2 linked regions of the Pokkaliibacter sp. MBI-7 genome follow. The protein of the gene in region 1 interacts with the protein of each later gene in a pairwise test. Links are inferred from orthologs where the notes say so. Each region holds a gene or a part of one and is shown on either strand. Other genes may lie near its edges.

What was found. The genes of interacting proteins can lie anywhere in the genome.
Region 2: the proteins of dnaQ (region 1) and dnaE interact in binary tests that used the Escherichia coli proteins (3 or more experiments, as listed by UniProt). The link is inferred for Pokkaliibacter sp. MBI-7 from one-to-one orthologs.

The regions. Positions count from the first base shown.
Region 1 is NZ_JARVTG010000002.1:1,924,665-1,927,565, reverse strand. Bases 1-2,832 are described here. They hold dnaQ (DNA polymerase III subunit epsilon), read left to right. Parts: upstream 1-990; coding sequence 991-1,674; downstream 1,675-2,832. Other genes in these bases: QCD60_RS28460 (2-hydroxyacid dehydrogenase), read left to right, coding at 2,739-2,832; QCD60_RS28465 (NAD-dependent protein deacetylase), read left to right, coding at 1,720-2,595; rnhA (ribonuclease HI), read left to right, coding at 398-862; QCD60_RS28480 (methyltransferase domain-containing protein), read left to right, coding at 1-408. Outside these bases: more of QCD60_RS28460, read left to right, coding at 2,833-2,901. UniProt on the Escherichia coli protein: DNA polymerase III is a complex, multichain enzyme responsible for most of the replicative synthesis in bacteria. The epsilon subunit contain the editing function and is a proofreading 3'-5' exonuclease.
Region 2 is NZ_JARVTG010000001.1:4,221,794-4,225,864, forward strand. The notes cover bases 1-4,002. They hold dnaE (DNA polymerase III subunit alpha), read left to right. Parts: upstream 1-313; coding sequence 314-3,802; downstream 3,803-4,002. Other genes in these bases: rnhB (ribonuclease HII), read left to right, coding at 1-238; QCD60_RS18645 (acetyl-CoA carboxylase carboxyltransferase subunit alpha), read left to right, coding at 3,909-4,002. In the rest of the region: more of QCD60_RS18645, read left to right, coding at 4,003-4,071. UniProt on the Escherichia coli protein: DNA polymerase III is a complex, multichain enzyme responsible for most of the replicative synthesis in bacteria. This DNA polymerase also exhibits 3' to 5' exonuclease activity. The alpha chain is the DNA polymerase catalytic subunit.

The sequences.
Region 1 (2,901 bases):
GACTTCGCCCGTCAGCCTCATCAGGTGCTGCGTGAGGCCATTCGTGCATTGATTCCTTCTGGCCATTTGGTGGTCGTTGGGTACAATCCTGCCGGCCTTACCCGCCTGCGGCGCTGGCCTGCGCTGAGCAAGAGCCGTCTCAATGACTGGCTGACACTGCTGTCTTGCCGGGTGGAGCATCGTCAGGGTCATTTTGTGCATCGTTTCAATGGCCCGGTGCTTAATTATTGTCAACATGGGTTGGCGGACTGGTTTGGCGTATTCAGCGTCACCGTCGCCTGCAAAGAGGTCAGCAGCATGATCCCGATTCGCCCCAGCTGGCGAGTCAGACCCCTGCTGCCAATGCCTGTGGCACGACCTTCAATGCGCAATCCCAAAGCTATGCGGAACCCCAAAGGTGACAACTGAATCTCAACGAGTAGTGATTTATACCGATGGCGCCTGTCGTGGTAACCCCGGCCCTGGTGGCTGGGGAGCCGCCATGCGTTACCGTGGCGTGGAGCGTACGCTGTGTGGCGGTGAACCACATACGACCAACAACCGTATGGAGCTGATGGCTGCCATTGAAGCGCTTCGGGCACTGAAACGGCCCTGTCCCGTGGATCTGTTTACCGACTCCCGCTATGTGCAGCAGGGTATTCAGAGCTGGCTGAAAGGCTGGAAAGCCAAGGGCTGGAAGACGGCCAGCAAGGAGCCGGTGAAGAACAAGGACTTGTGGCAGGCACTGGATGAGCAAACCCAGCGGCATGATGTGCGCTGGCACTGGGTCAAGGGCCACGCCGGCCATGAAGGCAATGAGCTGGCAGACCAGCTGGCCAATCAGGGACTGGAGCAGGCGCTGGCTGAAGAACGTGCCAGGTGATCTGATCTATTATTTCTGATGACCTGTTGCGTTGCAGGTCATCATCTTGATGTTCATCCCACCGCAATAATTTCCGCCCAGTCTGTTAGAGGTAGTGAGGCGGTGGAAGCAGGAGCAGAGCGAACCCCATGAGACAGATAATTCTGGATACCGAAACCACCGGTATCGACCCCCTGCAAGGCCATCGTCTGGTGGAAATCGGTTGTGTCGAGCTGGTGGACCGCAAGCACACCAACCGCCACTTTCACGTTTATATCAATCCTGAGCGAGAGGTGGACCCGGAAGCGGTGGCCGTCCACGGTATTACCGACGAATTCCTGATTGATAAGCCCAAGTTTGCTGCCGTTGTCGACGACTTTCTGGCGTTTGTAACCGGTGCCGAGCTGATCATCCACAATGCACCTTTCGACGTGGGCTTCCTCAATCATGAACTGAAGATGTACAACCCGGCGCTGCAGCGTATCGATGAGATTTGTACCATCACCGATACGCTGGCGATGGCACGCAAGATGTACCCGGGGCAGAAGAACAACCTCGATGCGTTGTGCCGTCGTCTGGGCGTCGATAACTCCGGGCGTACCCTGCACGGCGCCTTGCTTGACTCCGAGATTCTGGCTGATGTGTATCTGCTGATGACCGGTGGCCAGACCAGCCTGATGCTGGCGGGTGAGGGGGAAGGTGAGGATGATGCCGGTATTATCCGTCGGGTAGTGCGGAAGGCAGCCATCCCGGTGCTGCAGCCTACCGAGGCAGAAATGGCCAGCCATCGGCAGTTTCTCGGCAAAATGGGTGTGGATGAAAACGCCTGGTAAGCAAGCCGCGTGTTCAGGCCGGCCGGTCAGATAAAGGAAAGCAGCATGAATGGTCAGGACGCAGTAAGCAGTGAAGAGTCAGTGACAACGGCACAAAGCCGTGAAGCGCTGTTCGCCAGAACATCCGACTGGCTGCGCAGCCATCCTCGCCTGTTTGTGATTACCGGGGCCGGTATCAGCACCGCCTCGGGAATTCCCGACTATCGTGACCACGAAGGTAACTGGAAGCGCAACCCTCCCGTTCAGCACGCGGACTTCATGAAGCAGCCAGCCTGTCGTCAGCGCTTTTGGGCGCGCAGTCTGGTGGGCTGGCCGGTGATGTCGCGGGCGCAGCCCAATGCCGCACACAGCGCGCTGGCAGACTGGGAGCAGCGAGGCAGGGTGGAGTTGCTGGTGACACAGAACGTCGATGGCCTGCATCAGAAAGCAGGCAGCCAGCAGGTGGTCGATCTGCACGGGCGTTCCGCTGATATTCGTTGCATGTCCTGTGGCCTGCTGATGCCGCGGGATGAGCATCACCAGCACATGGCGCTGCTCAACCCGGATTATGCGGCCATGCGCGCGGACACCGCGCCGGATGGTGACGCGGATCTGGATGGGATCGATTTCAGTCGCTTCCGGGTGGTCGATTGCCCTGCCTGTAACGGCATTCTTAAGCCCGATGTGGTGTTCTACGGTGATCATGTACCCCGCGAGCGGGTTGATCGCTCTTTTGCTGCACTGGAGGCGGCAGATGGTGTGCTGGTGATCGGTACGTCGCTGATGGTGTTTTCCAGCTTCCGGTTTTGCCGGCGCGCCCATGAGCTGGGCAAGCCGATGATTGCCATCAATATGGGCAAGACCCGAGCTGATGATCTGCTGCATTTCAAACTGCCGCTGGCGGCTGATCTGGCCTTGCCCCAACTGTCTTCAGGTCTGTAACGCGGTTCGTTGAGCCAGTGCTCTGTGGTGTGGCGAACATTGCATGACCGATGTTGCGTGGTGCAGTGCCTGTACCACAGGGGCTGCCGGACGGTTATCTTGTTTCCCTACTTTTCTATCGATACCAAGGAGCGAATGAGCCCATGTCGAGTATTGTCTTTCTTGATGAAGCGAGTCTGGATTTTGGTGATCTCGATATGCGTGGATTGCATCTGCCGGGTCTGAGCTACGTGAAGTATCCCGGCACCCGGCCGGAACAGGTGCTGGAACGCCTGCAGGGGGCCACGGTCGCTATCGTCAACAAGG
Region 2 (4,071 bases), on another replicon or contig:
TGTCGTCGGTGGTGATGCTAAGGTCGAAGCGATCAGTGCTGCCTCTATTCTGGCAAAAGTCAGTCGTGACCGAGCTATGAAAGAGTGGGCAGTAACCTACCCTGGCTATGGGCTAGAACAGCATAAAGGCTACCCCACAGTCAGTCATTTGCAAGCGTTAAGAGCCCTCGGCCCTACGGCTTTACATCGGCGCAGCTTTGCTCCCGTGAAAAAACTCTTGTCGGATACGCTGCCGTAGAGGCCATTTAGGCCTGCCGCACTGTTTCAGCGATATACTCTCTTTCTTTTACTCAGAACATAATCAAGGCTAGTCATGACTACACCGGCATTTGTGCATCTGCGTGTTCACTCAGAATTTTCCCTTGTTGATGGTTTGGTCAGGGTCAAGGATCTGGTCAATGCCTCCAGGGACAAGGGGATGCCTGCTGTTGCCTTGACTGATCGCTCCAATGGCTGCGCTTTCGTCAAATTCTACAAAGCTGCCAAAGGGGCGGGAATCAAGCCGATTTGTGGTTGTGATATTTGGCTTGAGGCTGAGGTAGCGGGTGAACCTCCTGCTCGTATGCTGTTATTGATCCAGAATAAGCAGGGTTACGCCAATCTGTTGGAGTTGATTTCTCAGAGCTTCCAGCTTAATCAGCAGAATGGGATTGCCATAGTCAAGCGCGAATGGCTGGCAGAGAAGAATGCGGGTCTGATTGCGTTATCGGCAGGTGCATACGGCGAAATCGGTATCGCCTTGAATGCTGGCAAGCAGGCTGATGCGGAGCGCATGTTGCAGTTCTGGTTAGGTGTATTTGCTGACCGTTTTTATCTCGAAGTGCAGCGTACCGGACGTAAGGGCGAGGAAAATTGCTTGCACGCCTGTGTGGCGCTGGCTGAGAAATTCCAGGTGCCGTTAGTGGCGACCAATGATGTGGTATTTATCAAGGAAGATGACTTTGAGGCGCATGAAGCGCGCGTCAGTATCAACCAGAGTATGACGCTGGCCGACCCGCGGCGACCAAAGTTGTATTCACAACAACAATATCTGCGCAGTGCAGATGAAATGGCCGAGTTGTTCGCTGATTTGCCTGAGGCGTTGGAGAACAGTGTGGCCATTGCTCGTCGATGTAATATCGATATTCAACTCGGCACTTACTTCCTGCCGGACTACCCGATTCCTGAAGGGGAGACCATTAACTCCTTTTTCTCGCGTATTTCTCACGAAGGTCTGGAATGGCGTCTTCAGAGTCTGTTGGATGCCAATGACCCAGAGTATGCACAGAAAAAGCAGCTTTACGTCGAACGGCTGGATTTTGAGCTTAATACCATCAATCAGATGGGCTTTCCCGGTTACTTTCTGATTGTTATGGACTTTATTCAATGGGGTAAGGACAACGGTATTCCGGTTGGGCCAGGTCGTGGTTCGGGTGCAGGGTCGCTGGTTGCCTATGCATTGAAAATTACCGATCTTGATCCTTTGAAATATGATCTGCTGTTCGAACGTTTTCTCAATCCCGAACGTGTCTCCATGCCTGACTTCGATATCGATTTCTGTATGGATAATCGAGACCGGGTTATCGACTACGTTGCTAACCGTTATGGGCGTAACGCGGTATCGCAGATTATTACCTTCGGTACAATGGCAGCCAAAGCGGTGGTGCGAGATGTTGCTCGTGTGCAGGGGCGGCCTTTTAGCCTTGGCGATAAGCTGTCCAAGCTCATTCCTTTCGAGGTGGGGATGACCCTGAAAAAGGCTTGGGAGCAAGAGGAAGCGCTGCGTGACTTTGTTAATGGTGACGAAGAAGCGCAAGAAATCATGGAAATGGCTTACAAACTGGAAGGTATTACCCGAAATGTTGGTAAGCATGCGGGTGGGGTGGTTATAGCGCCCACCAAGTTGTCGGATTTTGCCCCGCTTTACTGTGAAGCTGATGGTTCTGGGCTCGTCACTCAATATGACAAAGGCGATGTTGAGGAGGCGGGACTGGTCAAGTTTGACTTTCTTGGTCTGCGTACGCTGACCATCATCAACTGGGCATTGGAGACAATCAATGCCATCCATGCCAAGCAGGGCAAGGCACCTCTGGATATTGCCCGTATCGATCTAGAAGACGGCGAAACCTACAAGCTGATGCAGCGAGGTGATACCACGGCAGTATTCCAGCTGGAGTCGCGAGGGATGAAGGAGCTGATCAAGCGTCTGCTCCCCAGCTGCTTTGAAGATATCATCGCCCTGGTGGCGTTGTTCCGCCCGGGTCCTCTGCAGTCTGGCATGGTGGATGACTTCATCAACCGTAAGCATGGGCGGGCAGAGCTGGCCTGGCCCCATCCGGACTACCAGCTGGAGTCGCTCAAACCCGTACTTGAGCCTACGTACGGCATCATCCTCTATCAGGAGCAGGTGATGCAGATCCCGCAGGTGATGGCGGGGTACACGCTGGGTGGTGCGGATCTTCTGCGTCGTGCGATGGGTAAGAAAAAGCCGGAAGAAATGGCCAAGCAGCGCTCGGTATTTCTTGATGGTTGTGCCAGCAATAATATAAGCCTGGATCTGGCGGGTAACATCTTCGATCTTGTAGAAAAGTTTGCTGGCTACGGCTTTAACAAATCTCACTCTGCAGCATACGCTCTGGTGTCCTACCAGACTGCCTGGTTAAAGCGTCATTACCCCGCACCTTTCATGGCCGCAGTGTTGTCTGCGGATATGCATAACCTGGATAAGGTCGTCATTCTCATAGAGGAATGCCGCAACATGAAGCTGGCGTTGGTGTTGCCCGACGTGAATGCTTCCGACTTCATGTTTACCGTGAATGACAAGGGTGAGGTCGTCTACGGATTGGGTGCGATAAAAGGGGTGGGGGAAGGACCTATCGAAGCTATTGTGGAGGCGCGCCGGAGTGGCGGGGCTTTCACTGACCTGTTTGATTTCTGTGAGCGGGTCGGCGCGAAGAAACTTAATAAGCGAGTACTTGAGGCGTTGATTCGCTCTGGCGCGCTGGACAAACTTGGTCCGAGCAGAGCGGTATTGTGGGCTGCCATTGGTGATGCTCTGCAGGCTGCTGATCAGCAGGCACGTAACTCTGACAGTGGTGTGTTTGATCTTTTTGGTGATGTGATTGCTGCCAATGATCACAACACCCTGTACTCCAGCTATTTGTCATTGGAGGAGTGGCCCGACAAGGAACGCCTGAATGGTGAAAAAGATACGTTGGGGCTATTCGTAACAGGACATCCTATTGATGCTTATGAGCATGAACTCAAAGGCATGGTCAAAGTGCGCCTGGCAGACCTGAAACCCAGTCGTGAAAGTCAGTTGCTTGCCGGGCTGGTGGTAGGGGTTCGAACAATGAAAAGCAAAAAGGGGGAAACCCTTGCGTTTGTTACATTGGATGACCGTACTGGCAGGGTAGAGGTATCGGTGTTTGGTGAACTCTATCATCAGCATCGTGAAGTGTTAGGTAAGGATGCTGTCATTCTGATTGAAGGTGATGTCAGTCAGGATGACTTCAGTGGCGGTTTGCGTGTTCGTGCCAAGCGTTTGCTCTCTATCGAGGAGGCACGGGCCCGACATGCCAAGCATCTTGAGCTCAAGCTGTCCTGTGAAGGACTGCAGGCTCGTGAGATACAAGCGATTCAAGCCATGCTTGCTCCCTATCGGGATCAGGAAGGCAACCAGATTCGTATCCATTACAAGCAGCAGGAAGCTGAGGCCTTTGTGGTTTGTGGTGAGAGCTGGCGAGTAAAAGTAGCGGATGAACTGCTGTTATCCCTGACGTCTCAGCTGGGTAAACAGTCAGTAAAACTGGTCTATCGTTGAAAATTTTGAACGGGTCGGGGTGTCTCGACTCCCAGGCAAGAAAAGCGTATGGTAGGCAGCCATTATTGACGCCCCAAGGGGCTGGCTGCATTAGCGGAAACGAGTAATGAACCCAAACTATCTGGATTTTGAACAGCCTATTGCTGATCTTCAGGCTAAAATCGACGAACTGCGTCTGGTGAGCAGCAGCAATGACTTCAACATCACAGAAGAGATTGCCAAGCTGGAAGAAAAGAGCGCCAGCCTGACAGAGCAGGTATTTTCCAACC